Regions from separate parts of the Sporosarcina trichiuri genome, predicted to be linked through region 1. Evidence: predicted binding sites of a transcription regulator. Region 1 holds the regulator's gene; each other region holds the start of a gene.
The links. The regulator CtsR, encoded in region 1, represses protease genes until heat stress. The targets are predictions, from matches to a motif close to ATGGTCAATAAAGGTCAAACA.

Region 1 (9,924 bases):
AGCAGGCTGGCATTCGGATAGGCGGACAGGAATGCCTTCTCCGGCAGGTCGACCCCTTCGAATGCCTGGATGGTGTGATACGGGCCGAGCCGGCAGTTGACACCGACCACATCGGCGCCGAGAGACTCGAGACGGTGCAGCGCCTCATTCAGCTGAAGTCCGTTCTGCAGCACCCCGGGTTCGTGCATGGACACTTGCGCGATCAGCGGGATATCTGTAAGCTTCCGCAACTGGGTAACGACCGCGCTCAGTTCATCGAAATCATAGTACGTTTCCAGCAGCAGGCCGTCCGGACCGCCGGCGAGCAGCACTTCCGCCTGCTGCCGGACGATCGCCGGCACTTCTTCGGGAGAGACTTCGTTCTTACCGACACTGCGCAGCCCGCCGATGGTGCCGAGTATGTACTGACCGCCGGCTTCGGCAGCTTCCTTTGCGATGGCGATGCCCGCTTCGTTGAATTCCCTGACACGGTGCTCCAGGCCGTACCGGGCGAGTTTCACCGCATTGGCGCTGTAGGTGTTCGTCTGGATGATATCCGCGCCGGCAGCGATGTACTGCCGGTGGATGTCTCCGATCAGTTCCGGTTTCTCCACATTCAGCTGTTCGTAACAGAAATCATGCCCTTCGGCGTACAGCAAGGTCCCCATTGCGCCATCGCCGACGAGCACTTCGTTTTTCAAGCGTTCCAATAAGTCCATCTGATCATCCGTCCTTTCTTGCGGCAGTGCGCTGAAGCAGTGAATAGAAAAAAAGCCTTTTCGCAAAACGAAGAAGGCTTTGTCATCTGTATAATGATTGTCTTCTCCTCATCTGCCGGATCCTGTATCCGCTGGAATTAGCACCTGACCATATGGCTGGTTGCTGAAGCATCACAGGGCCAGTCCCTCCGCTTCTCTTGATAAGAATGACTATTCAGTTGTAATAATTATTGAACATATCATACCGTTGTTTGAGAGTTCCGTCAATAGACGAATTGATGTCTCCATCATGGCAGCCGGTGATCGGAGGAAAGAGGTATACGGCCCTGTCCCATCCCCGGCCGGATATGGTAAACTGGTGGACAAGTACGGAAAGGGGATTGCTATGCGGGCGTTTAAATTCATCATCCCGATTGCGCTGCTGGTCGGCGGGATCGCCTGGGTGATGCTAAGCAGAAATTATACGGATGTGCCCGTCATGTCCAGATTGTATATAACGATAGGCGCGATGATCGTCAGCGGGGTCATTTCATTTTTCCTGTTCCCGAAAGACGAAGGGGAGCGCCGCTGACGGACGGGGAAGCGCCTGTCCGTTTTTTTTGACTGAAATTGAGTCAACCTAAGTTAAAATTGAGTTGACACAAATCCAAAAGACACTTATTCTTAATCCATACAAATAGTTAAGGGGTGTCTGGGATGGGAACAACAGCAGCAATGAAACCGAACCGGTCGAAAACGATATCCGGTACACTCGGCCTCGTCTATTCCGCCATGTTCGCGGCTTTGATGATGATCGGGGCGAATATTACGTACTTCATACCCGCGATGGCGGTCAGCGGCGTGCCGATCACGCTGCAGACGTTTTTCGCGACGTTGGCCGGCCTGCTTCTCGGAAGCCGCTACGGCGCTGCCGCCATGACGGTATATATGGCGATCGGCCTGGCCGGCGCGCCGGTCTTCGCAAAATTCGGCGGAGGTTTCAGTACGGTCGTCAGTACACAATTCGGCTTTATCCTTTCCTTCATAGCTGTGGCATACGCTGCCGGTAAAATCGTCGAGAAGAAAGGCACCCTGCCTGCCTTCATCGCTGCAGCACTTATCGGATTCGTCATCAACTATGCGATCGGCACGAACTGGATGTACGCGGCGTACAAGCTCTGGGCAGCCGCGCCGGATGCATTCACGTATAAAATCGCCTGGATCTGGATGCTTCCGACAATCCCGAAAGATGTCATTTTGGCAGTCCTTGCCGGCATATTCGGCCATCGGATGGTGCGCATCCTCAAAATCCGCCGGTCACTGTAAATGCGTTCCATGCACCCGCCTGCTATTGCCGCAGGCGGGTTTTCAGCGTTTTCAGGCTTGCCGGCTGCTGAGTGGGGAATAGTGTAATTATTCTCAGACGAAAAAGGAGACAGAACGATGATCGATATACTGATGAAGCAGGCCAAGCATCTGTTTCCAGGCAGTTTCGCCTCCGTCATGGCTACGGGCGCTCTCGCAGTCGGGCTCAACCTGCTTGGATTCCACGGACTTGCGCCTATTCTGATCGCAGTCAATACAGTGCTGTATACGGTCCTCTGGCTGATGACGCTGATACGTCTGTTCCGCTGGCCGCGTGAACTGCGGGTTGATGTCGTCAGCCACAGCAAAGGAGCGGGCTTTTTCACTCTGGTTGCCGGGACGGCTGTCTTCGGGAGCCAGCTGCTGCTGACAGGCGGCTGCATCATGATAGCGAAAGTCCTCTGGTTCACCGCACTCATCCTCTGGGCTGTTATTATGTATACGTTTTTCACGGCGATGACCATCCGGAAAGAGAAACCGCCGCTTGAAAAAGGGTTCAATGGCACATGGCTGCTGTCCTCTGTCGCGACACAATCCATTGCTGTGCTTGGAACCCTGCTGTCGCCATCTGTCCATCAGCATCAGGACATCCTTTTGTTCACATCGTTATCCATGTACTTCCTGGGCAGCATGCTCTATCTCCCGCTGATGGCCCTCATCTTCTACCGCTTTGCATTTGTCCGGTTTTCCTACGGCGAATTATCGCCGCCGTACTGGATCAGCATGGGCGCCTTGGCGATCACGACACTTGCCGGTTCCAGTCTGATCCTGCATGCCGAGTATTTCCCGCTTATCAATGAGATTACGCCATTCCTGAAAGGATTCACGCTGTTCTTCTGGATTACAGGCACCTGGTGGATCCCTCTGCTGGTGATCCTGACGATCTGGCATTATGGATTCCACCGTCCGCCGATCCGCTACAATCCGCAGATCTGGAGTATGGTGTTCCCGCTGGCCATGTACACAGCCGGAACATTCCAGTTTTCAAAAGCGCTTCAGCTGCCGTTTGTATCGGTCCTGTCGGAAGGGATGGCTTTTCTGGCAGTCGGTTCATGGATTGTCGTATTCCTCGCCATGTGTACCGCGATTTTGCGGTCTTTCGGAAAAATGGGGGATGTGAAGTGAAACGGATTGCGCTCTCATCCGTATGGTAAGACAGAAAAGAAGTCTACCTCGGAAAGAAGGGCGAAGCAATGATTCACTTACTAGTTTTTTCTCTCGCGGCAGGCGTTCTGTCAGCACTGCTTGCGGTTCCGTTCTCCAGGAAGCTGGGCACGGAAGAAAAGGGAGGCGGCACAGGTCTCCGGGCTGGACTGTTTGTCTCGGCTGCAGTCCTGCTGACTGCCGGGATCGCCGTTTTCTACTACACGACCAGCCTGGATCAGCACTGGTCCTCCCTGTGGGCACTGATTCTGGCGGCCGCCATCATCGGGACGGCTGCTGACACCGGCATGATGCGTAAATTGAAAGGGATTGCTGCTGTCCTCGCAGCAGGAGCGGGCATCTACGTGCTCACCGCGCCGCTCTTCAACGCAGACACCAAGTATGAGGCGGTGGAGATGGACCAGCAGGTGGAGATCGAGGCGTTCGACGAAACGAAGACCCCGGCAAGTGTCCCGCCGAAATTCGCACGGAACAAGATGAAGAAAGCATTCGGCCAGGTGCCGGACACGAGCTATTACGATCTGGGCCATCTGCAGATCCAGAAAGTCAAGGACGACTTCGTCTACATCGCCCCTGTCGAGTTCTCAGGGTTCTTCAAATGGTGGAACGGCAAGACGACACCCGGCTACTTCCGCATGAGTGCGACCGATTCTGCGGACAACCCGAAATTCATCGCTTCCGAGATGACCTATACGGAGACGTCCTATTTCAACAAACAGGTCGGCCGTCATATGAGATTGGAGTTCCCGGATCTCATCTTCTACGGGGACGTCCAGCTCGAAATCGACGATGACGGCAATCCGCACTACATCCGGTCGTACGGGGACTTCATCACTGCCAGGAACGGATTCGATGTGAAAGGGATCATCATGACCGATCCGATGACGGGCGAATCGGAGAAATTCCCGCTAGCGGAGATTCCGGACTATATCGATGGCGCGGTCTCCCCGCAGGCGGTCAGCCTCCAGAACAGCTACTTCGGCAAATACATCCATGGTTTCTGGAATTCGGTCGTCGGTAAGAAGGATGTCAAACTGCCGTCCGATGAAGGGACGGAAGCGAATGTCAGTCCGATTTTCTCGGAAGACGGGCGGATGTATTATTTCACCGATTTCACGAGCCCGAAAGAGGGCGTCGACTCGATGCTCGGCTATTCACTGACAGACGGCCGGACAGGGAAGGGGACGTACTATACCGGTGATCTGGAAGAATCCTATATGGACTCCCAGGGGGCTCTCCAGATCATCGAAAAGAAATTTATCGAGAAGAAGTGGTCCGGTGAAATGCCTGTGCTCTACAACTTCTACGGGGAAGCGAGCTGGCTTGTGCCTGTCCTCGATTCCAATGGGTTCCTGCAGAATTATTTCATCGTATCCGCTGCCAACCCGGAAATCTCGGTCTACGGCAATTCTCCGAAGGATGCGCTGAAGCTGTATAAGACCGCTCTCCAGCGGGGAGGCAGTTCTGTGGAGGGAAGTTCCAATTCTGCAGAAGCGAAAGCCGCCATCACGGTCAAGCGGGTCTATAAGGAATCAGCCGGAGATTATACGATCGTATCGGTGAAATCGTCGGATGGCCGGAATTTCCTCATTTCAACGGAATCCGTCCCGGAAGCTGTATACATCCAGGAAGGCGATAAGCTTGCCATCACCTATCAGGAAACCGGCGAGCTGTTCCTGCCGGTGAAGGAAATGACGAATATATCGCTCGGAGAATAACGAAAAAAGCAGAAGCGCTGGAAACGGCTTCTGCTTTTTCTATGGAACCATCGGGCTTACGCGCCGACTGTTGCGAACTCTTTCAGGATATTAGGTTTGCCTTCGGTCTTAAATGTTAACACTTGATGGCAAGGATCGTATGATTCCCCGTAAAACTCATCGTCTTTATACGTGTGGATCTCTTCATACGTCATCTTCATCGCATCATAGACCGTTTCTTCATCCGCATCATCCGGCGACCAGTACAGGATCTCGAGGTCCGTATGCTCGCCTGTTGCAAGCGAACGTCTGCTGTAGCCGATCCGCTGGGCGTGGTGGAATGACTCGCGGGCATAGAATTTCAGCCGTTTTGCTGTGTCGGTATCTTCGTAATCGACAGGCTCCACTTCCAGCAGGATCGGCTTCCCTTTCTCTTTCAGCTTGGTCAGCAGTTTCTTGCCGAGTCCTTCGCCGCGGGACGCTGCGGACACGAACAGATAATCGACAAAGACGAATGATTCGGTCTCCACGTACATAAGTACATGTTTCGGCCCTTCATCCTTATGGTAGACATTGTGCTTATCTTTCAGCAGGGCGTCCATATGCTCTTTTGATTTCATCTCTTCGATTGGGAAATACTCACTCAGTTTTTCGTACCAGTTCATACGTAAATCTCCTCCGTCGGTATGGGTGTACCCGGAGCTTTTTGTTTGGGGATCAAACATAAGGAGAGGAAAAAAGAGGTCAGAAAAAAATCCTCAGGATCTTTCACGCATTCAATTTTATCATACTATGCAGGGAGCGTTCAACTGATTCGGGCTTGCTGCATACTGCTGCGCCGCGGCAAAATCCTTGCGCAGCCTTCCTCCGTTGCGGTACAATTAAGTCAAAGATAGTCAAAGTCAACGGAAGAAACTGCCGGCAAAAGAGGTGAAAACGATGCGAAACATTTCCGACATCATAGAAGGGTATTTGAAGTCGATTATCGAACATGAAGATAATGGAATCGCGGAAATCAAGCGCAATGAAGTGGCTGAGAAATTTCAATGTGTCCCTTCGCAGATCAACTACGTCATCAAGACTCGGTTCACGATCGAGCGGGGGTACGCTGTCGAGTCGAAGCGGGGCGGCGGGGGGTACATCCGGATCCACCGCATACAGACCAATTCACGCAAGGAGCTCGTCGATCATATTTTAGAGAGTCTGCAGGAAGGGGCATCTTCCGTCATGACGGAAGATATCATCTACCGGCTCCTCGCTGAACAGGCGGTGACGAAACGCGAAGCACGCCTGATGCTGGCGGCGGTCGATCATGCCGCTAAACACTATCCCCTGCAGGAACGGGAAGTGATCCGGGCGCGGGTGCTTCAGGCAATGCTGTTTTCGCTCCTTTACGACCAGTCCGAATGAGCGGACAACCAACCAATCAGTGAGGTGGTATTATCATGCTTTGCGAAAATTGCAAGGAACGGCCGGTATCGGTCATTTTGAAACAGGAGACGCCGAATGGGCCGGTGGAACGGAACCTTTGTGACCAGTGCGCCTTCAATCTGCAGACGTTTTCTTTCAGTCCCCAGCAGGAGCCGATGTCGATCCAGCAGTTCCTCTCTCAGTGGCTGACCGGGGAAGCGATCCAGCCGCAGACGCGGGGGAACCAGGGGATGCCGGAATGTCCGGAATGCGGTCTGACCTTCCACAGGTTCCTGGAAATCGGTAAATTCGGCTGCCCGGTCTGCTACGACACATTCCGTGAACGGCTGCCGCGGGTATTCGGCAAACTGCACAATGGCAGCACGGCACATACGGGAAAGATACCGGCGTCATTCAATGAGAAGATGACAATCCGGAAAAAGATCGAAGCGCTCCGGGCCAGCATGCAGGAGGCCATCCAGGAAGAACGATTCGAACAGGCAGCTGTCCTGCGCGATGAAGTGAACGAGTGGAAGCGCAAGCTGGCTGCGGAACCGGCTGAAGGAGGGATTTCGGATGGGGAATGACAAGTACATGCAGAACGCCGTGACGGGATGGATGGTCCCGCATGGCGAGCATTCCGATATTGTCATGTCGACCCGCATCCGTCTTGCCCGCAATCTCCGCGGGTTCCGGTTCCCGATTTCCTTCCCCCACGAGGAAGCGGAAAAAATCGGGGAGCTCATTGCGGATGCGCTGCTTATCCCGGAGAAAAAAGGGTATTCCTATACCAGAATGAGTGATTTGAAGAAACTCGACAGGCAGACGCTTGTGGAAAAGCACCTCATCAGTCCTCAGCTGGCGGATGCGGTGATGTACGGGGCCGTCCTGCTGTCGGAAGATGAGACCGTCAGCATCATGGTCAATGAGGAAGACCACCTGCGCATACAATGCATCTATCCGGGTCTCCAGATCGAAAATGCCTATCAGAAGGCGGACGAGACGGACAATCTGCTGGAGAGCCGGCTGCCGTATGCATTCGATGAGCAATTCGGCTATTTGACGAGCTGCCCGTCGAATACGGGAACCGGCATGCGCGCCTCGGTCATGCTGCATTTACCGGCGCTGACCATGACCAAGCAGATCAACCGGATCATTCCGGCTGTCTCGCGGCTCGGCATGACCGTCCGGGGGAGTTACGGAGAAGGCAGTGAAGCGCCGGGGAACGTCTACCAGGTCTCCAATCAGCTGACACTCGGCAAGTCGGAAAAGGAGATACTCGCCGAACTCGCCAACATCGTCAGCCGGATCATCGCCCATGAGCGGAAATCCAGGGAGATGCTGCTCGGCAAGTCCAGACTGGCACTCGAGAATCGTGTGTTCCGCGCGCTCGGCACGCTGTCGTACGCACGGCTGCTCCCTTCAGCGGAAGCGGCACGGTGCCTGTCCGATGTCAGGCTCGGCATCGACCTCGGTCTGATTGAAGATGTCGATATGAATATACTGAACGAACTGATGGTCTTCATGCAGTCCGGCTTCCTCCAGAACTACGAGGGGGAAGAGCTGACGTCCGAAGAATTGGACAGCAGCCGGGCGAAGCTGTTCAGGGAACGGCTGCAGCGCAGGACGGAGGACAGCAGCCGGAATCCGGAGTCGCCGTAAGCGTCTTTTTTGCGCAGAAGACGATAATCCGATAACCTAATCAAAGATAGTCAAAGTCAATTCGCGGAACTGCCGATTGTTCAGCGGTCCCATTGAATATAGATAGGTATGATGAAGAAAAATAGTCTGTGCAGAAGGAGAGGAAGAAATATGATGTTTAACCGATTCACACAACGTGCGCAAAAGGTCCTTCAGCTCGCTCAGGAAGAGGCGATCCGACTGAAGCATGAAGCGATAGGCACTGAACATATCCTGCTCGGGCTGATCCGTGAAGGCGGCGGCATCGCTGCAAAAGCACTGGAAGCGATCGGTGTCAGCTTCGAAACGATCGAATCCGGGGTCGAAAATCTGATCGGCACAGGCAGCAAGGACGTCGGGCCGATTGTCCATTATACACCCCGGGCGAAGAAAGTGATTGAACTGTCGGTGGACGAATCACGCAAGCTCGGTCACTCGTACATCGGCACGGAACATATCCTGCTCGCTTTGATCCGTGAAGGGGAAGGTGTCGCGGCACGCGTCCTGAACAATGCCGGTGTCAGCCTGAACAAAGCGCGGCAGCAGGTGCTCCAGCTGCTCGGCAGTGATGATGCAGCAAGTGCGAACAGCCAGAACGCGAATGCGTCGGCTGCAACACCGACACTGGACGGCCTGGCACGCGATCTGACCGAAATTGCACGGGAAGGCACGCTCGATCCGGTCATCGGCCGCGGCAAGGAGATCACACGGGTCATCGAAGTGCTGGCACGCCGCACGAAAAACAACCCTGTCCTCATCGGGGAGCCGGGTGTCGGAAAAACGGCGATCGCCGAGGGGCTGGCGCTCCAGATCGTCAGCAACGAAGTGCCGGAGATCCTGCGTGATAAGCGGGTCATGACGCTTGATATGGGAACTGTCGTCGCGGGCACGAAATACCGTGGTGAATTCGAGGATCGTATGAAGAAAGTGATGGAAGAGATCCGCCAGGCGGGCAATATCATCCTGTTCATCGACGAATTGCATACGCTCATCGGAGCCGGAGGGGCAGAAGGGGCGATCGATGCGTCCAACATCCTGAAGCCTTCACTCGCCCGCGGTGAACTGCAGTGTATCGGTGCAACAACGCTCGATGAGTACCGGAAGTATATCGAAAAAGACGCAGCACTCGAACGCCGGTTCCAGCCGATCCAGGTCGATGAGCCGACGGTCGAGGAAACCGTATTGATCATCAACGGTCTGCGTGACCGCTATGAGGCCCATCACCGGGTCAAGATCACGAATGAGGCGATTGAAGCCGCTGCCAAAATGTCCGATCGGTACATCTCGGACCGTTTCCTGCCTGACAAAGCGATCGACCTGATCGACGAGGCAGGTTCGAAAGTCCGCCTGCGTTCCTATACGACACCGCCGAACCTGCGTGAACTCGAAAAGAAACTGGAAGCGATCCGCTCAGAGAAGAATGCAGCGGTCCAGAGCCAGGAGTTCGAAAAAGCCGCTTCCTATCGCGACAAAGAGCAGAAGATGAAAGAAGAGCTCGAGACGACGAAGACCGAATGGAAAGAAAAGCAGGGGAAGAAAGAATCCGAAGTGACCGTCAACGATATCGCGGAAGTTGTCGCGATGTGGACCGGAATCCCGGTTGCCCGTATCGCCGAAACCGAATCCGCAAAACTGCTGAATATGGAAGAGGAACTGCATAAACGCGTCATCGGTCAGAAGGAGGCCGTCACTGCGATCTCGAGAGCGATCCGCAGAGCGCGTGCCGGTTTGAAAGATCCGAAACGCCCGATCGGTTCCTTCATCTTCCTCGGACCGACGGGTGTCGGGAAAACGGAACTTGCCCGCGCGCTTGCAGAAACGATGTTCGGAGATGAAGATTCGATGATCCGGATCGACATGTCCGAGTACATGGAGAAGCATGCGACGTCGCGTCTTGTCGGATCACCTCCAGGGTACGTCGGCTATGACGA
Region 2 (9,924 bases), 1.1 Mb from region 1:
GATCAGGAAGTCGATATCCTCTTTGCCGAGCCCCGCCTTTTCGATGACATTGACGGCAGTCTGGCCCATCTGCCGGACAGCGAACTTGAATACTTCACGTCCGTTCATGCGCAGATAGCGGTCCTGATATAAGTGTTCGCCGCCTGTTCCGTCCGCACCGAGTTCGAAGGACAGGATGCCGCGGTCCCCGGACGTCTTTCCGACAATCCCGGCGCCTGCACCGTCACCGAACAGAACAGCGGTATTGCGGTCTTTGTAATCGGTGATTTTCGAAAGTTTCTCCACGCCTACGACGAGTACATAGTCACACGTACCCGCTTCGACGAAATGCTTGGCAGTGACGACACCGTACATGAACCCTGCACATGCTGCCGAGATATCCATCGCACTTGCTTTGGATGCACCAAGTTTCGCCTGAAGCATCGTCGACACGGATGGGAACGGCTGGTCCGGTGTCACGGTTGCGACCAGGATCATGCCGATCTGGTCTGCCGTGATGCCTGCCTTCTCCATCGCTTGTTTTGCAGCTGCATAGGCCATGTCTGAGGTATCTGTAAAGTTGTCGGCGATCCGGCGTTCTTCGATGCCGGTGCGCGTACGGATCCATTCGTCGGATGTATCCATTCTCTTTTCAAGCTCTCCGTTTGTCAGCACATGTTCAGGGACATACTTGCCAATACTGAGAAGTCCAACACCCATAGCTCATACCCCGTTCCTTATTATCTATTATTAGTACCTGGTGTTAATTATAAATGGATTTCACCGGAATTTCAACTTCAGTGACACGATTCCGTCAAACTCTTTTGCAGTTTACGGGGAAAGTGTAGGCGGGACCCAGCAGCTGTGCTATGATGGAAGTTGAAAACACAGGCTAGAGGTGATGCAGAGTGAGATTCATCATGACATTTGTCTGGTCCTTTCTTTTGGTGTCCATGCTCAATTACGTGGCAGGCGCCATTGCGAACGTACCGACTTTCGAATTCACAACCGGCATCATTGTCTCCCTTGTTCTGTCCGTTATGGTGTTCATCATTACAGCGCTCATTCCGGACGAGCCAGTGGCAGATCTTTGATGTGAGACGGCAGCGGAAAGGCGATTTGCCTTTCTGCTGTTTTTTTATGCCTGGAAACAGGTCTGTGCGGGGCCGGGCCGCTCGGTTTATAAGAGGTTTGACCGGGGCGGCAGTGACCATTTCAGGAGAATTATGAGCGGAATCCCGGATTTGTGATCAACTCTGCTTGCAGGCGATTCCCCCTGCCGCGACGGCACCACAAAAAAAGCGGAGCGCAGCGGAGCAGACAAGCCAGTCTTTTGACTTGCTGGCAGTGCATGTTTCGCGGCTCACCCGCATGTCAGGCGCAGTGGCGGTGCCACGGGAGCAGGTAACATGTGAAGTTATGAGCGGAATCCCGGGTTTATGTTCACTTTCCAAGTTTTATGAGCGGTATCCCGTTTATATGATCACTTTTCCTGGTTGATGGATCGCTTTCCCACTTTTATGATCACTTTTCCGGTTTTCCGCAGCACAGCTGCCAGCAGAAGATCCCAGTTTGCCCACCGACACCACAGAAAACGCGGAGCGCAGCGGAGCTGACAAGCCAGCCCTTGACTTGCCCCTTTTTTGCGCGGCATTGTGGTGTGCGATGCGCTCTGTTTTTTCTCCGCGCGCGTTTGGCGGTCGTCGGTCTCTTCAATTGTGAAGTTATGAGCGCTGCGTGCAAGTTTATGAGCACATTTTGGTTTTTATGATCACTTTCGCTGGTTTATGAGCGAAAACCCAGATTTATGATCACTTTTCCAGATTTATGAGCGGTATTCCTTGGTTTATGATCACTTTTCCGGTTTTATGATCACTCCCCCGCTCATCCAGTTAAAAAACCGCCCGGTCCGGGCGGTTTTTCTACATTATGCAGCTGCGGGTTCCTTGTCGATGACGAGGGAGCCGTCTTCCATGCGGAGGTGCAGCGTTTCGCCTTCCTGCAGTTCGCCTTTGATGACTTCTTTGGCGACGGCCGTCTCGACGTAGCGCTGGATGAACCGCTTGAGGGGCCGGGCGCCGAAGTCGGCATCGGTCCCCTGGTCGACGATCCAGTCGATGACGTCTTCGCCGTACGTCAGGCGGATTTCCTGTTCAGCGAGGCGCGCCACGAGGTCATGCAGCATTTTGCGGGCGATCAGGCCGAATGCATCACCGGTCAGTGAATGGAAGATGATGATATCGTCCATCCGGTTCAGCAGTTCCGGCTTGAAGTGACCGCGCAGCTCGGCCATGACGAGATCCTCCGCTGCGTGCTCTTCGGAGTCGAACTGGCCGCTCACCAAGTATTGCGAACCGATGTTGGACGTCATGATGACGACCGTGTTCGTGAAGCTCACGAGCCGGCCCTGGCTGTCGGTGATCCGTCCGTCGTCCAGTATCTGCAGCAGGATGTTCGAGACGTCAGGATGCGCTTTTTCGATTTCATCCAGCAGGACGACCGAGTATGGGTTGCGGCGCACCGCTTCCGTCAGCTGGCCCCCCTCTTCATAGCCGATATATCCCGGAGGCGCCCCGACCAAGCGGGAGACACTGTGCTTCTCCATGTATTCGGACATATCGATGCGGATGAAGTGATCCTCCGAGTCGAACAGTGTGCCGGCAAGTGTTTTTGCAAGTTCCGTCTTGCCGACACCGGTCGGTCCGAGGAACAGGAACGACCCGATCGGCTTGTTCGGATCCTTGATGCCGGAACGGGCCCGCCATACGGCTTCCGTGACGAGCTGGACGGCATTGTCCTGGCCGATGACCCGCTCTTTCAGCGTATCGCCGAGCCGCAGCAGTTTGTCCCGCTCGCCTTCCATCAGTTTGGTCACAGGGATGCCGGTCCAGCGGGCGACGATCATCGCGATTTCATCTTCGGTCACTTCTTCGCGGATCAGGCTGTTCTCCTGGCCGCCCTTGAAGGACTCTTCCAGCTCACGGAGCTGATGCTCGAGCGCCGGAATCCTGCCGTGCCGGAGTTCCGCCGCTTTGTTGAGATCGAATTTGTTCTCCGCGTCCTCGAGTTCCCGGCGGTACAGGTCCAGCTGTTCACGGACGTCCTGGACCTCCTGCAATTTCTTCTTCTCTTCATTCCACTGCTCCCGCATGCCTGATGAGGATTCCTTCAGCTCTTCCAGCTCTTCCCGCAGGGCGGCAAGCCGGGTCTGGCTCACGGCATCCTTCTCTTTCGTCAGTGCCTGCTCTTCGATCTCCAGCTGAAGGATGCGCCGCGTCACTTGGTCGAGCTCCTGCGGCATCGAGTCGATTTCCGTCCGGATCATCGCGCTCGCTTCGTCCATCAGATCGATCGCCTTGTCCGGCATATAGCGTTCCGTCAGATACCGGTCGGACAGCGCTGCCGATGCGACGAGCGCCCGGTCGTGGATCCGCACACCGTGATGGAGTTCGAACCGTTCCTTCAAGCCGCGCAGGATTGAAATCGTGTCCTCGACGGACGGCTCCCGCACCATTACCTGCTGGAAACGCCGTTCGAGTGCCGGGTCCTTTTCGATGTACATCCGGTATTCATCGAGTGTCGTAGCGCCGATGCAGTACAGCTCTCCGCGGGCGAGCATCGGTTTCAGCATGTTGCCTGCATCCATTGCGCCTTCCGTCTTGCCGGCACCGACGATCGTATGGATTTCATCGATGAACAAGATGATTTCGCCATTGCTGTCCTTCACCTGCTTCAGTACCGCTTTCAGCCGTTCCTCGAATTCCCCGCGGAACTTGGCACCGGCGATGAGCGAACTCATATCGAGCTCATGGATCTGCCGGTCTTTCAGCCCTTCCGGCACATCACCTTTCACGATACGCTGGGCGAGACCTTCGACGATGGCCGTCTTCCCGACGCCCGGTTCGCCGATCAGCACAGGATTGTTCTTCGTCTTCCTCGATAGGATCCGGATGACATTGCGGATCTCCTCATCCCGTCCGATGACAGGGTCCATCTTGCCGTTCTTCACATCTTCGACCAGGTTCCGTCCATATTGCTCCAATGGGGAACGCTGATCTTCCTGTACGCCGTCCATTCTCATGAACCTTCACCTCATTCTATGGTAGTATACTTTCATTCCTTGTTTGACTTTGACTATCTTTGACTAATACTAGTATACAACTGCCGGGACGTGCTGTAAAGGGAGAAGCACTTCCCTGTCCTAGTACTCTATCCATAGCCGCATCCCGTTAAACACAACAAAAAAGGACGGCAAATGCATGTATGCATTCACCGCCCCTTCCCTATTATCGTACGCCGAGCGCCATTTTGGCATAGCGTGACATGTTATCACGCGACCATGGCGGATTCCAGACGATATCGACTTCCACGTCTTTCACTTCCGGCAGCTCCATCAGTTCCTGTTTGACGTTCGCCACGATCTGCGGACCCATCGGACAGCCGATCGACGTCAGTGTCATGGTGATCTTCGCCACGCCGCCTTCGAGCAGTTCGGCATCGTAGACGAGACCCAAGTTGACGATATCGACACCGAGTTCAGGGTCGATTACGTTCTCCAGAGCGCCCATCATGCTTTCTTTCATTTCGTCAGCCATCGGGATTCCCCTCTCTTCCGGTTTTTCTGTCTCCATCATAGCAAAACCGCTTCATCCGTTCAAATGGTCTGCCAGGAAATCGACTGCCGCAAGCATGCCCGGCCTTGAAACGGCATGTCCTGCATGGTTGTCCGCCATGAACACGAAGTCTTCCGGATGGTTGCTATAGGCCCCTTTGGCGGCTTCGTAGAACTGCTGTGTCGGTGCGAACGGAACGGTCATATCTTTTTTGCCGTGCCAGAAGAATACCGGCCGTTCCCCCAGCTTTTCCGGATGCTCCGTCATATCGAACGTACGGAGCGTATCGAGCAGGCTGCGGATCTCTCTGTCGTTCATCGGGAGTTTGTAGCCCTGGTCTTCGAACTGCTGCATCTGGCCTTGTGCCAGCTTGACATAGCCCGGCGTTCCCATCATGACGGCAGCTGTCCGGATCCATGGATAGGCGGTCAGGCAGCCAAGTGTGGTGATGCCGCCCATCGACGTTCCGGCGAACGCAATGCGGCCGGACGCCAGCAGGCCTTTCCGCTCCAGTTCGCTGTGCAGGAATCCTGCCTCTTCGATGGAGGTCAGGATGATTTCCCAGAAACGCAGGCTCAGCTGGACTTCATCCAGATCTTCCGAACGGACGCCGTGCAGTGCCGCTTCCGGCAGCAGCACCCGAATCCCTTTCTTCGCCAGGTTGAAGGCATAGTGCAGATTATGCTCTTTCGCACTCGTGAATCCATGGAAAAAGATGACGACGGGCATTTCCGGTGATTCAGTCTGTTCATCGACAATATGCAGGAGAGGGACTGTCCCCCATTGTTCTTCCCTGATTTTCATAGCCGTCACCTCTTTAGTTGTTTGCTTAGAGCATACCAATACTTTTTTACAAAAACAAAAGATGCGCATGGATTGCCACTTTTTTGACTTGCCGCCGCATATAAGGCTAAACTGAATGAAGGAAGGAGGCGTTTTTGCCTTGAAACCTCATTTAATTGCCCTCGATTTGGACGGGACCTTACTAAACGACCAGAAAGTCATTTCCGACGAAACATTCGCCACACTGAAAAAGGCGGAAGATGCCGGTCACCATATCATGATTGCAACCGGCCGGCCGTATCGCTCAAGCGCTGCCTATTACCGTCAGCTCGGACTGAAAACGCCGATTGTCAACTTCAATGGTGCATTCGTACACCATCCGACCGACCGCACCTGGAAGACGATCCACGAAACGATCGACTTATCCGTCGCCCGTGATGTCATAGAAGCTATGCAGGACTTCAAGCTGAAAAACCTCATCGCCGAAGTGATGGATGATGTCTACTTGCAGTACCACGATGAAAAACTGCTCGACATTTTCAGCATGGGCAGTCCGTCGGTGACGGAAGGGGATCTCCGCGAATCGCTGAAAGTGGATCCGACAAGTCTCCTGATCCAGGGGGCTGAAGGGACTGCGGACCAGATCCGCGAGCACCTCGAGGAAGTGCATGCCCAAGTGATCGAACACCGCCGCTGGGGCGCTCCGTGGGATGTCGTCGAAATCATCCGGCACGGTCTGAACAAAGCGGTCGGCCTGTCGAAGGTCGCAAAGTGGATCGGTGTGCCGCAGGAGCGGATCATCGCCTTCGGAGACGAGGACAACGATCTCGAGATGATCGATTACGCGGGGATCGGCGTTGCCATGGGCAATGGGATCGACCAGCTGAAATCGATTGCAAATGAAGTGACCCGGACGAATAACGAAGACGGCATCGCCGTATTGTTAAAAGACCGGCTGCAGTTGGACTAATACGAACGGAGGAGGATCCGCATGAAAATTTTTGCAGACAGCGGCTGTGATCTGCCGAAGTCCTATTTGGATGAACATGATGTGACACTGCTTCCGCTGACCGTCCTGCTTGACGGCAAGGAATATCAGGACATCGTCGATATCGACTCGAAAGAAGTGTTCCAGGCGATCCGTGCCGGGAAACAGCCGAAGACATCCCAAGTATCTCCCGACAGGGTGCTTGCTATGTGGAAAGAGTTTGCCGCCTCCGGGGAAGACGGCATCTACATCGCTTTCTCCTCCGAGCTGTCGGGTACATATCAGACGTCAGTGATGATGCGGGACCAGGTGAAAGAAGGAAATCCCGGCATGAATCTAATCATCATCGACACCCGCTGCGCGTCGCTCGGCTGCGGCCTGCTCGTCGAGAAAGCTGTTGAAATGCGTGACGCCGGAGAAGACGTTCGTACGATCGAACGCAAGATCCGTAAACTGGCAGGACATATGGAGCACTTGTTCACCGTCGAGGATCTGGACTACTTGGCCAAAGGCGGCCGAGTGTCAAAAGCGAGTGCTTTCTTCGGCGGCCTGCTCAACATCAAACCGCTGCTGCATGTGGAAAGCGGACGGCTCGTGCCTATTGAAAAGCACCGGGGACGGAAGAAAGTGTTCCGCCGCATCATCGAACTGATGGAAGAGCGCGGGGAGGATATCGGCAGCCAGACAGTCGCAATCAGTCACGGGGACGATCTGGCAGGTGCCGAGGAGCTCCGTGACCTGATCGACGAGAAATTCCATCCGCAGGATATCCAGATCCATATGATCGGCTCCGTCATCGGCTCCCATGCCGGTCCGGACACATTGTCCGTGTTCTTCCTGAACAAGCGCTGACCGATCCGCCCAGCCATGAAAAAAAGAGCCATGACGGCTCTTTTTTTACTTATTTTACGCTCCGGGCTTTACGGGCAGCGCGCCCTTTTCTCCAGACAGCCCACAGGAAGCCGAGGAACAGCACATAGACCATGATCGAAGCGATCAGATACGGGATATTGAATCCTTTGTCCTCTTTGACCAAGTACAGTTCAGCGAGTTCCCGGTCCATGACGACGTGATATTTCCCGTCTTCCGTCTCGACGATCTGATCTGAGTCCAGCAGACCGCGGAGCCGTTTCTTGCTGCCGATTTCCGATGGGTCAAGTTCATACGTCTGTGTCTTATCTGTATTGTTCACCGCGGCAATCCATGTTTCCTCATCATCCCAGATCTTATAGACGAGATAACCGTCTTTGTTATGAAGCATTTTGAAATCCCCTGTGCGGAGTGTTTTCGACTCATTGCGCAGCTGGTTCAGATTGCCGATGAGATCCTTCAGCTCCATGTCCGTCTTGAAGTTGAACAGCGGATGACTTTCGGGTGCCTTCTGCCCATTCACTGCAATTTCCGTCCCGTACGGCATGACCGGGATTCCCGGCAGCGTGAACAGGGCCGTAACGGCGACTTTCCAGCGGGTCGGCGGGAACATCCGCTCTTCCACGATGGCGTGAGTGAAACGCGGACCGGTCAGCTTATCGAATTGAATCAGGTCTCCCCGTCCATCCGCGCTGAATTGGTCCATCGGCTTGGAATCCGGTGACACTTTGACGAAGGTCTGTCGTAATGCTTCCATTTCGGAATCGTTCGGCTGCGCATCGACGGCAGCTTCCGTCTCCTCCCCGGACAGCACATACAAGTCCGGCGATGCCTTCTTCAGAGCCTCGATGAACCCATCCAGCACTGCCGGATCGTACTGGTCCGTCTTCGTCAGCCGGATGCCGTCCAGATCGTACTTTTTGACAAAGTCGGTCATCGCTTCTCTCAGAACACGCTGGACATCAGCATCATCGGCGTTCCAGTCGATTGTCGCACCGTCCCCTGCCGTCCACGGCAGCTTGTCCTTCCAGACGTGGTCTTTGCTGACACCGGCCAGCGGGAAGTCTGCAATGACGCGGATGTCCTTATCGTGAAGTTCATCCAGCATGTCCTTGAAGTCTTCCTCTGTCCCGAAATGGTCTTCCAGTTTCGTATAATCGAGCACTTCGCTGCCGTCATAGGATGCCGTCTTGAAGACCGGCCCGATCGATACAGCAGTGAAGCCCATGTCCAGAATATGCTGGAGTCGCAGGGAGATTCCGACGAAGTCGCCCCCATTGAACGCTTCGGGGTCCTGCGCATCCGCATTCCCGTCATTGCGGCCGTCCCCATTATTGAAACGGTCCACAAGCAGATCATATATACTTTCGTCCGTTATTGTCCGTTCGTTTTTTGCTGAAGCCGACGCCGGCCAGGCTGCGGCAAAGAGCAAAGGTATCAGCATGAGTACGCTGATCAGTCGTTTCGCCTTCACAAAAAAGCCCCCTCTGTAATCATTCCACCCTTAATAGTATCAAACCCGCCAGCATGCCGCTATGCATTCCACGCAAAAATGAAATGCCCCTCAAGTAAATAAGTCGATCCTGTGAAATCGCAGAGCGGGCATGTCCGGTCGGCTGCAGAACAGCAAAAACCCCGCAGTGCCAGTTGGACTGGACACTGCGGGGCTGTTTGTCATTCCTGATTGTCATGGTCACCCGGCAAGTCCTTCCGCCGGGCCGTGACGACGACCGAGACGGCGAAGAGGAGCATGACGGCGAATACGGCGAGCAGTATCGTCCATCCGATCATACCGCCTTCTCCTCCTTCCGTAATTCAGTATCAGAACAAGTGCAGACCGATCGGCAGTTTGAGTCCAAGGAAGATCGTGATCAGCAAGGACACGAAGAACAGGATCCAGAACATCTGCGCCGGCTTGTTCTTGTTCTGGCGGGCGAATACCATCTCCATGAGACCGATTGTCAGAATACCGAAGAGGAATTTCACGCCATACAAAGCTGCATTCATATCCATATAGCGGATGAAGAGCGCAAGACCGGAAATGATGATCAGGATGTAGAACACCCGCAAGACCATCTTCGTGATTTTACGGCCTTTCGATTCGAGCGGCATCGTGGCTGCCACGATGAACAGGATGATGCCGACGACCCATGAAAAGATATGGATGTGCGTCGAGTTCGATAAGAAATCCAAGTTAGTCACCTCATTCAAAGTCAGTTCCACAGAACAATATACCATAATTCAGCAGACACGCCAAAGTGAGGGAGCTTACTTGAAATAATTGACGAGCGTTCCGATGCCCTCTACGGAAATCTTCACTGTATCTCCCGCTTTCAAATAGGCAGGCGGGTTCATGCCTTTCCCGACACCTGCCGGGGTGCCGGTCAGAATCACATCACCCGGCTCCAGAGTGACGAACCGGGACAATTCAGCAATGATGCCGTCGATCGGAATGGACATCGATTTCGTGTTCCCGTTCTGGCGCACCTCATCGTTCACTTTCGTGACAATGGAAAGGTCCTGCGGATTCGGGATCTCATCTTTCGTGACGACATAAGGACCGAGCGGGCAGCTGCCGTCGAGTGTCTTGCCGAGGAAGAACTGTTTCCGTTCCGCCTGCAGGTCGCGCGCCGTCAGGTCATTGCCGATCGTATAGCCGAATACCGAATCGTATGCAAGCTGTTTCGGGAT
Region 3 (9,924 bases), 720 kb from region 1:
GTCCGACAGCAGTCCCATGACATGCAGCGCGCTGCCGTGATTTTTCGCATGGTTCACAGCGGACAGAAGCGCCTCGTTGTCGAAGAACTCCCGCTCACGGATCGATTTGTTGATGCGCGTCAGACTCTGATAGACGATCCGGCCGGCGCCGATATTCAAGTGGCCGACTTCGGAATTCCCCATCTGCCCGGGCGGCAGGCCGACCGCTTCTCCGCAGGCGGTCAGCGTAGAATGCGGATACTCCTTCCACAGACGGTCATAGTTCGGCTTCGAAGCATGCGCCACAGCATTTCCGGCAGCTGTTTCGCGCAGTCCGAAACCGTCCATGATGATGAGTCCGACGGGTCCTTTACTCATGGGAACCCGCCTTCGCAAGTTCGGCAAACGAGTCCGGATCCAGGCTTGCCCCGCCGACTAGCGCGCCATCAATGTCGCTCATCGCCAGCAGTTCTTTGATATTGGCAGGTTTTACGCTGCCGCCGTACTGGATGCGGATCGCTTCTGCAGTTTCTTCGGAGAAGATCTCCGCAAGAACAGTACGGATATGCGCGCACACTTCGTTCGCATCCTCCGCAGTTGCCGTACGTCCTGTGCCGATCGCCCAGACAGGTTCATAGGCGACGATGGATTGTTTCGCATCCTCTTCACGAACCCCTTCGAATGCCTTCTTCACCTGGCGTCCGACCACTTCCGCTGTCTCTTCGGCCTCACGCTGTTCAAGTGTCTCACCGACACAGACGATCGGCGTCAGACTGTGTGCGAAAGCCGCTTTCACTTTGCGGTTCACACTCTCGTCCGTTTCGTTATAATACTGCCTGCGCTCCGAGTGGCCGAGGATGACCAGTTCAACACCGATGCTTTTCAGCATGACAGGGCTGACTTCGCCTGTGAAGGCTCCCTCGTCTTCCTCATGCATCGTCTGTGCACCGATTTTGACTGGCAGCTTCTCCGCTTTTCCGGCAAGTGCCGCCAAGTATGGGGACGGCGGACAGATGACGAGTTCGGCCGCTCCTGTGCCGTCCAGTCTGCTTTCCAATGCATTCATGAAGTCCATTGCTTCCTGCATCGTCTTGTACATTTTCCAATTTCCTGCAATGATCGGTTTTCTCATGACTTGTCCCTCCTCCTTAAAGTCGGTCGTCCAGTGCTGTCACGCCAGGCAGTTCTTTCCCTTCCATGAACTCCAGGGAAGCACCGCCGCCTGTCGAGATATGATCCATCCGGTCAGCGACATCAAACTTTTCAACCGCTGCTGCGGAGTCGCCGCCGCCGATGATCGTGAAGGCATCCGTCTCCGCCATCGCCTGCGCCACTTGTTTCGTGCCTTCGGCAAACGGCGCCATTTCGAATACGCCCATCGGTCCGTTCCAGATGACGAGCTTCGAAGCCTTGATGACATCGGCATACTGTTCCGCCGTTTTCGGACCGATATCGAGCCCCATCCAGCCAGCTTCGATGCCGTCGATCGGAACAACTTTCGTGTTTGCGCTTTCAGAGAACGTATCCGCCACTTTCACGTCGATCGGCAAATAGAGGTTGACCCCTTTTTCCTTCGCCTTCTGAATGAAAGATGCCGCAAGATCGATCTTGTCCTCTTCCAATAGGGAGTCGCCGATCCCGTGTCCCTGCGCTTTCGTGAAAGTATACGACAGACCGCCGCCGATCAGCAGATTATCGACCTTATCCAGCAGGTGGTCGATGACGCCGATCTTGTCTTTCACTTTTGCGCCGCCGATGATCGCAGTAAACGGCCGTTCCGGATCGGATAAGGCTTTACCGAGGATGCTGAGCTCTTTTTCCAGCAGGAGCCCCTGGACACTCGGGAGATACTCCGCGATGCCTGCAGTTGTCGCATGTGCCCGGTGAGCAGCGCCGAACGCATCATTGACGTAGACATCCGCCAGACTTGCGAATTGCTTGGCAAGCTCCGGATCGTTCTTCTCCTCGCCCGGGTGGAACCGGACATTCTCAAGCAGAAGCACGCCGCCGTCGGACAGCTCTGAAATGCGGGATTCCACTGCAGCTCCTGTCGATTCATCAAGCTTCACAACGGGCTTTCCGAGCAGTTCTTCCAGCCGCTCACCTGCTGCAGTCAGACGGAACTCGTCGTTCACCTGGCCTTTTGGTCGTCCAAGATGACTTGCGAGGATCACTTTCGCTCCCTGTTCGGACAAATACTGGATCGTCGGCAGCGCCGCACGGATGCGGGTATCATCGGAGACCTTTCCGTTTTCCATCGGTACGTTGAAATCGACGCGGCAGAATACACGCTTCCCCTTCAAGTCCATGTCTTTCATCGTCTGTTTCGGATTCATGGGAACAAGCACTCCTTTACGGCAAATGTAGTTGTGAAAAAAAAGGAGGAACGGGGCAATGCCGTTCCTCCTGCCCATCTATTCAGTATAATCGGTCACAATCCGATAAGCCAGATTTTATGTGTCTGTATGGATCTGTGGCCAGGTTGATCAGAGACCTTTTTCGTTCATATACAACGCAAGGTCGATACAGCGTGCAGCGTATCCCTGCTCGTTGTCATACCAGCTGATGACTTTCACCATGCTGTCCTGCAGTACCATTGTCGACAATCCATCGACAGTCGATGATGCATGTGTACCGTTATAGTCTTTCGACACAAGCGGCAGATCGCTGTAGAACAGGTAGCCTTTCAATTCGTTCTCAGAAGCCTCTTTCAGTGCGCTGTTCACTTCTTCGACAGTGACATCCTTGCCTAATTCCGCAACGAAGTCGACGAGCGAAACGTTCGGTGTCGGCACACGGACTGCCATTCCATCCAGTTTGCCCTTCAGCTCAGGGATGACTTTCGTCACGGCAGAAGCCGCTCCCGTAGTTGTCGGGATCATCGACTCGGCAGCTGCGCGGGCACGGCGATAGTCCTCATGCGGCAAATCGAGGATCCGCTGGTCGTTCGTATACGAGTGGATGGTCGTCATCATGCCGCGTTCCACGCCGAATTTGTCGTTCAGCACTTTGACGACCGGCGCCAGGCAGTTCGTTGTGCAGGATGCGTTGGAGACGAACTTGTCTTCCTTCGGATCATACTCCTGCTCATTGACGCCCATGACGAGTGTTTTGACATCGCCTTTCGCAGGTGCTGACAAGATCGCTTTCTTTGCACCCGCATCGATATGCTTCTGCAGACCGGCTGCGTCACGGAACACACCTGTGCTTTCCACGACGATGTCGATACCGAGATCTCCCCACGGAAGGTTTGCCGGGTCTTTTTCTGCATAGACACGGATCTTTTTGCCATTCACGATGATGTGGTTCTCATCAGAAGAGACATCCGCATCGAGGATACCGTGCACCGAGTCGTATTTCAGAAGATGTGCAAGCATTGGGGCATTCGTCAGGTCGTTGACTGCCACGACTTCCAATTCGTCATGTACCAAAGAGTCTCTCATCACAATACGTCCAATACGTCCAAATCCGTTAATCGCCATTTTTACTGTCATCTTGAATCCCTCCAGAGTTTTGTTTATATAATAATGGGTTACGCAGCGTCAGCCGCGGAGCCATTTGGTAACAGTCTTCTCACGTTCGTCAGATGAAATTCATGAGTTCCCTTGCTGCCCCTTCGTCGGTGATCAGTACGGTCTGTTTCGCGGCAGCATGCAGGTAGGACAAAATCGCTTCCGCCTTTTCCGAGCCGCCCGCAACCGCCAGAATCAGCGGGATGCGCTTCAGGTCGTCCGTCTGGATGCCGACTGTCCGCAGATGATGTACAATCTCGCCCTCGCGGTTAAAGTAGTAGCCGAATGCTTCGCCCTTTGCCCCGCGGGCGGCGAGGAGGCGGCGTTCATCTTCGCCGGACTCCCGCATGACAGCCATCTTCTGGGCATCCCCGATGCCGTGCAGGAGACAGTCGGCCGAGCTGTATAAGTCCATCATCCGCTGTGCACCCGGCTCTTTCAGGAAGATGGCATGTGCTTCTTCACTGAGTGATTCCGGATAGTACAGCGATTTGTAGGAAGCGTTGCATGTCTGGGCGAACGTGGCGGCAATGACGTTGGCCTGCAGGCCGATATCATCGCCGACACCACCCCTCGCCGGGATGAACAGCGTATCCTCCGCCCCCGGATAGCAGCTCAGATGCTTCGGGATGGAAGCTAGTGTGCTGCCGCCAGTAACTGCGACGACCCTGCCCTTGCCGATACGGCTGCTGAAAACAGAAGCCGCCTCAGCACCGAGCAGTTCGTTCGAAGCACCGATTTCCGAGCTGTCCCCTTTGACGATATGGACATCTTTGATGCCGAACGTCTGCTTGATGCGCTTCCCAAGGATATTCCGTTCGTACTGCAGTTCGATCAGGGGTTCGAGATCGTACAGGACGCTCTCCCCTTCCGCAGTGATGCGCGCCCCTTCTTTCGCCACCTGGATCAGGTGCTGGTCACGGAGTGCCTCCATGACGGAACGGGTTTCCCGTTCCGAGAGGCCGGCTGTCTCCGCAAGCGGCCGCCTGCCGATTGGGCCGGATGTCTTGATGAGCTTCAGCACAAGATACCTTTGCTGGAGCACGGCCATCATGTCAGGGACCAGCTTTTCCTGCGCCTCCACAATAACCGGTTTCAGAAAGACTCCTCCCTTCATTCATTCGCCTGCTTGCCAGGACGATATCCGTCCTGAATGGTTGGAAAGCGTCCCACTAAAGTTAAAAAAATAGAATAGCTTGATACTCCAAGTATACAACCTATTCCCCCCGGACACAACTCTAAACATTACTCGCCGAAAAGGAGCACAAGATCGGCGTATCCGATGTTCCCATAGCAGAGGACCCGTCCCTCCTGCTCGATCACCGGGATCATCAGCATATATTGTTCATGCTTACTGTCGTCTTCTTCAATATTCACGGAAGTCCATGTCAGCGGATACTCCTCGCTGACAAGCTGCATCATCTGTTCCGCCTCATCGCACAGCGGACAGCCCGGTTTCGTATAAAAGATCACGTGCATGGCAATCCCTCCTGTCTGTATCCAGTGTAAAAGGAAAAAGCGGTGTGTGCAACATGGATCGCTGCACACACCGCTTATACATCACCAGCTACGGCCGGCGCCGCCTCCTCCGCCTGAGCCGCCGCCTCCGAATCCTCCGAAGCCGCCTCCGCCGGAACCGCCGCCGAAGCCGCCTCCTGAGCCGCCTCCAAACGAACCCGGGAAGAAGATCGGGCCGACACCGCGGCTTCTGCCTCCTGGCCCGCCGCCGCGTCCGCCTCCTCCGCCTCTTCCGGAATTAGCGAATATCTGGATGAGGATGAACGCGATGACGATTATCGGTACAATCGGGATGCCTCCTCCTCCTCCGCTGTCGCCTTCGTCAAATGTTGCGACAGGGAGTTCTTCACCATTCAGATCATACTCTTTAGCGATTTCATTATAGAATGCTTTGTAGGCTTCCATCACAGCGTTTGCCGGCTGCTCAGCTTTTAAGTATGGCTTTGCAACTTGATCAATAATGCGGCCGACTTTCCCATCAGGCAAAGCGCCTTCCAAGCCGTAGCCTACTTCAAGTCGAAAGTATCTTTTATCTGCTTCATCCTTTGTAGTTGTCACTACTAGAAGAGCACCGTTATTTTCCTTTTCATCACCAAGCTGGAATTCCCGCAGTTTATTCAATGCGAATTCTCCGATCGGCCGGCCACCAGTATCCGATACAATCAGTACCGCAAGTTCTGCTCCCGTTGCCTTGTAAAGTCTCTTCCCATAGTCATTGATCTGCTGGATTTCCGATTCAGACAGTATCCCCGAGTTATCTTGGACAATATCTACACCGCGTGCATTAGCTGACGGCAGGATTGCTGCCGAGAGCATAAGCAGCATGCCGAGCAGGGCAAGTGCCCGGACAGCTGTCCGTTTCATTACTCATCGTCCCCGAAGTCGACGCTCGGCGCCTGTTCGGCACCTGCTGCCGCTTTAAAATATTCCTTCTTGTCAAAGCCGAATACCGATGCAACGAGTTTGCCCGGGAAACGCTGCACTTGCTTATTGTAGGATGCGACTTCTCCGTTGTAATCCTTGCGTGCGACGGCGATCCGGTTTTCAGTACCCGCCAGCTCATCCATCAGCTGGGTGAACTGTTTGTCGGCCTTCAGCTCCGGATAGTTCTCCGTGATGGCAAGAAGACGGCTCAGTGCTCCGGACAGTTCGTCGTTCGCTGCGGCCTGCTCTTCCGGTCCGTTCGCCCCTGCCAGCTTCGAGCGGGCGTCCGCAATATTCGTGAAGACTTCCTTCTCGTGCTTCGCATACCCTTTCGCCGTGTTCACCAGGTTCGGGATCAGATCGACCCGGCGCTGCAGCTGGGTTTCGATTTGTGAATAGGCCTGATCAACGTTTTCTTCCGATGTGACAAACCTGTTGTAGCTCGGAACTAATATCAATCCCAGTACAACAATGATTCCGATGATAATGACAATCGGCCCTAATAACTTTTTCATTTTGCCAGCCCCCTATAGTGTTTTCCTTTCAGGAGTTTACCCGTACTATCGAGTACTCCAAACGTTCGGTCTATATGGTAATACGGCCGGCCGCCCGAAAAGTTCCGGATTGTACGCAAAAACCCCTGACTGCGAACATAGACTGTTCACGATCAGGGGTTTCTGATTGTTGTGATGTCCTCGGCGGGAGTCGAACCCACATTTTAAGCTTCGGAGGCTTACGTGCTATCCATTGCACCACGAGGACGTTTTGTTTTCTTGTTTAGCGGACAAATAATAGTATACTTGCTGAGAAGCCGAAATGCAACAGGTAATTTTCAAAGCGTTATATTTGACCTTTGTTGACCATACTCTGTATGATTAAGACATGGTTAAGCGGGGCACCGTTTTAACATACGACCATCTTCATTCATCAAAAGGAGGAACGGAACATGAACTTGATTCCTACAGTTATTGAACAGACGAACCGCGGCGAGCGTGCGTATGATATTTACTCCCGCCTGCTGAAAGACCGCATCATCATGCTCGGCAGCCAGATCGATGACAACGTGGCAAATTCCATCGTTGCCCAGCTGCTATTCCTGGAATCCGAAGACCCGGATAAGGACATCTCGATCTACATCAACAGCCCGGGCGGCAGCATCACTGCTGGTATGGCGATCTACGACACCATGCAGTATATCAAGCCGGACATCCAGACGATCTGTATCGGTATGGCCGCTTCCATGGGATCTTTCCTATTGGCAGCGGGTACGGAAGGAAAGCGCTATGCTCTCCCTAACGCCGAAGTGATGATCCACCAGCCGCTCGGCGGCGCGCAGGGTCAGGCGACTGAAATCGAGATCGCTGCGAAGCACATCCTCTTCATCCGTGAAAAGCTCAACAAAATCTTGTCGGAGCGTACCGGCCAGCCGATCGAAGTGATCGAGAAGGATACGGACCGCGACAACTTCATGACCGCTGAACGTGCGAAAGAGTACGGTCTCATCGACCATATCATTACGCGTAGCGACATGCGTGAATCGGAAAGCAAGTAATGGAACAGACAAGGCGTCCCGTCAACCGGGACGTTTTTTTCTGTTCACGCTTCCCCTTCGATGAACGCAGTCAGCGTCGCAGCTGCCTGTTCTTCATCTGCTCCTTCGGTGATCACCTGGACTGTGCTGCCTTGGGCGATAGCTAGGCTCATGACGCCCATGATGCTTTTGGCATTGACCTGCCGCTCATCCCGCTTTACATAGACATCCGAAGTAAACCGGTTCGCCTCCTGCACGAACAGGGCCGCCTGTCTCGCCTGCAGGCCGGGTTTAATCTTCACTTCTGCTGTTTTTTCGATCATTTCCCTCTCTCCTATCCGTTACGTTATTCCGCCCACCCGCACTTTTTCGGCGATTTCATCGATTTTGCGGAGCCGGTGGTTGACCCCCGACTTGCTGACGGGTCCTCCGGAGAGCATCTCTCCGAGCTCCTTCAGCGTGACATCCTGATATTCCACACGCAGATGCGCGATTTCCTGCAGACGGTCCGGCAGCGATTCCAGGCCGATCGTCGACTGGATGAGCTTGATGTTCTCCACTTGGCGCTGGGCTGCTCCGATCGTCTTGTTCAGATTGGCCGTCTCGCAGTTCACAAGCCGGTTCACGCTGTTCCGCATGTCACGCACAATCCGGATATCTTCGAATCGCATGAGAGCGACATGCGCCCCGATCAGGCTGAGGAAGTCCGCAATCTTTTCCGCTTCCTTCAAATACGCCACGAACCCTTTTTTCCGTTCGATCGACTTTGCGTTCAGCTGGTAGTCGTTCATGAGCTCCACAAGAGCGTCGGAATGCTCCTGATAGAGCGAGAATACCTCGAGGTGATAGGATGACGTCTCCGGATTATTGACGGAGCCGCCTGCCAGGAAGGCTCCGCGAAGGTATGCCCGTTTGCAGCAGTCGTTCGGGATGATGTCTTCCGAAATCTTCTGGTTCGACTGGAATGTATTCGTCAGGATGTCGAGATCGTCCAGTAATTCCCGTGCTTCTTCCCGGATCCTGCAAATATACACATTGTTCTTCTTCAGACGCATTTTCCGGCGTACGAGCAGTTCCACTTTGAATGTATATAACTTCTTCAGATTGGAGTACAGCCGTCTCGCAATGGCAGCGTTTTCCGTCTGCACATCCAGCATGATCATCTTATTGGAAAACGACAAGACCCCGTTCATGCGGATGAACGCGGCGATTTCCGCTTTCGTGCAGCAATCTTCAGTTTCGATCTGCGTCAGTTCTTTCTTTGTTTCCGATGCGAAAGACATGATCTTCCCCCTTTCCCGGCGGTGGTCACGCCTCTTCTTTGCATGGTTCTTCTGCCAGTATGTCCTCCATGAACCACCGGGCCACCTTATCGGCATCGTGCAGCACACGGCCGTCTTTCGCGAATGCGATGTCCTCCTGTACGATTTGGGGAACGAGTTCTGCAAGCCTGTCCAGATCGCACTCGACCGGCCAGGAGGTGACTGCCTGGCCGGCTGCTGTCAGTACCGGCATAAGGTCCTTGCTGTTCAGCAGGACGGCATCCAGGAACGGCTCCCCGACATGATCGTACAGCGCAGCGACATGTTCGGACGCCGTGTATCGGTACGTTTCCCCTTTTTGGGTTGTCAGATTGCCGACATAGACTTTCCTCGCAGCGCTCAGCAGCACGGCATCCCGGATATCCTGCACAAGGAGCGACGGAAGGATACTCGTATACAGGCTGCCCGGACCGACGATGATCAGGTCCGCTTCGCGTATCGCGCGGAGCGTCTCCGGCAGCGGTTCAGCATCCTGCGGTGACAGATAGACCCGGCGGATCTTCCGTGCGTACATCGGGATCTTCGATTCGCCAGTGACAATCGTTCCGTCCTCCAGCTCAGCGTGCAGTGTTATACGTTCATTGGCCGCCGGCAGCACTTCCCCTTTGATGTTCAGCACTTGGCCCATCTTTTTGATGGCCGTAGCGAAATCACCTGTAATATCAGTCATCGCCGCAAGCATCAGATTGCCTAATGAATGGCCATCCAGGCTGTCCTGGGCAGTGAACCGGTATTGGAACAGCTCTTCGATCAGCGGTTCCACATCTGAAAGCGCTGCCATCACTTTTCTTACATCCCCTGGCGGCGGGATATCATACTGATCCAGCAATCGGCCGGAGCTGCCTCCATCATCTGCGACTGTCACGACCGCTGTCAGTTCGAGAGGATGTTTTTTCAGTCCTCTTAAAAGTGTGGACAGTCCCGTGCCGCCGCCGAAAACCACTACTTTATTGCGTATTGCAGAAGGCTTCATAACGTCAGCCCTTTCTTTTTTCAATATGCTGATGGGTCACATAAGTTGTATAGTCGTCTTTGAAGAGATTTCCGAAATACTCCGCAAGCGTGACGGAACGGTGCTGTCCGCCTGTGCAGCCGAATGCGATGACCACTTGTGACTTGCCTTCCTGTTTGTATTGAG

Region 2: the regulator CtsR is predicted to act here: its motif matches at 4,107-4,127, upstream of QWT68_RS08140 (ATP-dependent Clp protease ATP-binding subunit).
Region 3: the regulator CtsR is predicted to act here: its motif matches at 6,777-6,797, upstream of clpP (ATP-dependent Clp endopeptidase proteolytic subunit ClpP).

The regions. Positions count from the first base shown of each region.
Region 1 is NZ_CP129119.1:2,611,217-2,621,140, forward strand. It holds gene QWT68_RS13110 (bifunctional homocysteine S-methyltransferase/methylenetetrahydrofolate reductase) at 1-698, opposite strand, end outside; SAM riboswitch class I at 804-905, opposite strand; gene QWT68_RS13115 (hypothetical protein) at 1,084-1,269, shown strand; gene QWT68_RS13120 (biotin transporter BioY) at 1,395-2,003, shown strand; gene QWT68_RS13125 (tellurite resistance/C4-dicarboxylate transporter family protein) at 2,121-3,167, shown strand; gene QWT68_RS13130 (hypothetical protein) at 3,236-4,924, shown strand; gene QWT68_RS13135 (acetyltransferase) at 4,981-5,568, opposite strand; gene QWT68_RS13140 (CtsR family transcriptional regulator) at 5,843-6,313, shown strand; gene QWT68_RS13145 (UvrB/UvrC motif-containing protein) at 6,349-6,900, shown strand; gene mcsB (protein-arginine kinase McsB) at 6,890-7,975, shown strand; gene QWT68_RS13155 (ATP-dependent Clp protease ATP-binding subunit) at 8,126-9,924, shown strand, end outside.
Region 2 is NZ_CP129119.1:1,535,113-1,545,036, forward strand. It holds gene QWT68_RS08130 (beta-ketoacyl-ACP synthase III) at 1-699, opposite strand, end outside; gene QWT68_RS08135 (DUF2929 family protein) at 888-1,073, shown strand; gene QWT68_RS08140 (ATP-dependent Clp protease ATP-binding subunit) at 1,907-4,060, opposite strand; gene QWT68_RS08145 (metal-sulfur cluster assembly factor) at 4,266-4,574, opposite strand; gene QWT68_RS08150 (prolyl oligopeptidase family serine peptidase) at 4,626-5,396, opposite strand; gene QWT68_RS08155 (Cof-type HAD-IIB family hydrolase) at 5,536-6,345, shown strand; gene QWT68_RS08160 (DegV family protein) at 6,367-7,215, shown strand; gene QWT68_RS08165 (alpha-amylase family glycosyl hydrolase) at 7,265-8,707, opposite strand; gene QWT68_RS08170 (YisL family protein) at 9,055-9,426, opposite strand; gene QWT68_RS08175 (fumarylacetoacetate hydrolase family protein) at 9,502-9,924, opposite strand, start outside.
Region 3 is NZ_CP129119.1:275,353-285,276, reverse strand. It holds gene gpmI (2,3-bisphosphoglycerate-independent phosphoglycerate mutase) at 1-357, opposite strand, end outside; gene tpiA (triose-phosphate isomerase) at 350-1,111, opposite strand; gene QWT68_RS01660 (phosphoglycerate kinase) at 1,128-2,315, opposite strand; gene gap (type I glyceraldehyde-3-phosphate dehydrogenase) at 2,466-3,473, opposite strand; gene QWT68_RS01650 (sugar-binding transcriptional regulator) at 3,562-4,608, opposite strand; gene QWT68_RS01645 (glutaredoxin family protein) at 4,737-4,970, opposite strand; gene QWT68_RS01640 (TPM domain-containing protein) at 5,052-5,873, opposite strand; gene QWT68_RS01635 (LemA family protein) at 5,873-6,448, opposite strand; tRNA gene QWT68_RS01630 (tRNA-Arg) at 6,624-6,695, opposite strand; gene clpP (ATP-dependent Clp endopeptidase proteolytic subunit ClpP) at 6,856-7,485, shown strand; gene QWT68_RS01620 (HPr family phosphocarrier protein) at 7,530-7,787, opposite strand; gene whiA (DNA-binding protein WhiA) at 7,806-8,747, opposite strand; gene QWT68_RS01610 (gluconeogenesis factor YvcK family protein) at 8,773-9,759, opposite strand; gene rapZ (RNase adapter RapZ) at 9,764-9,924, opposite strand, start outside.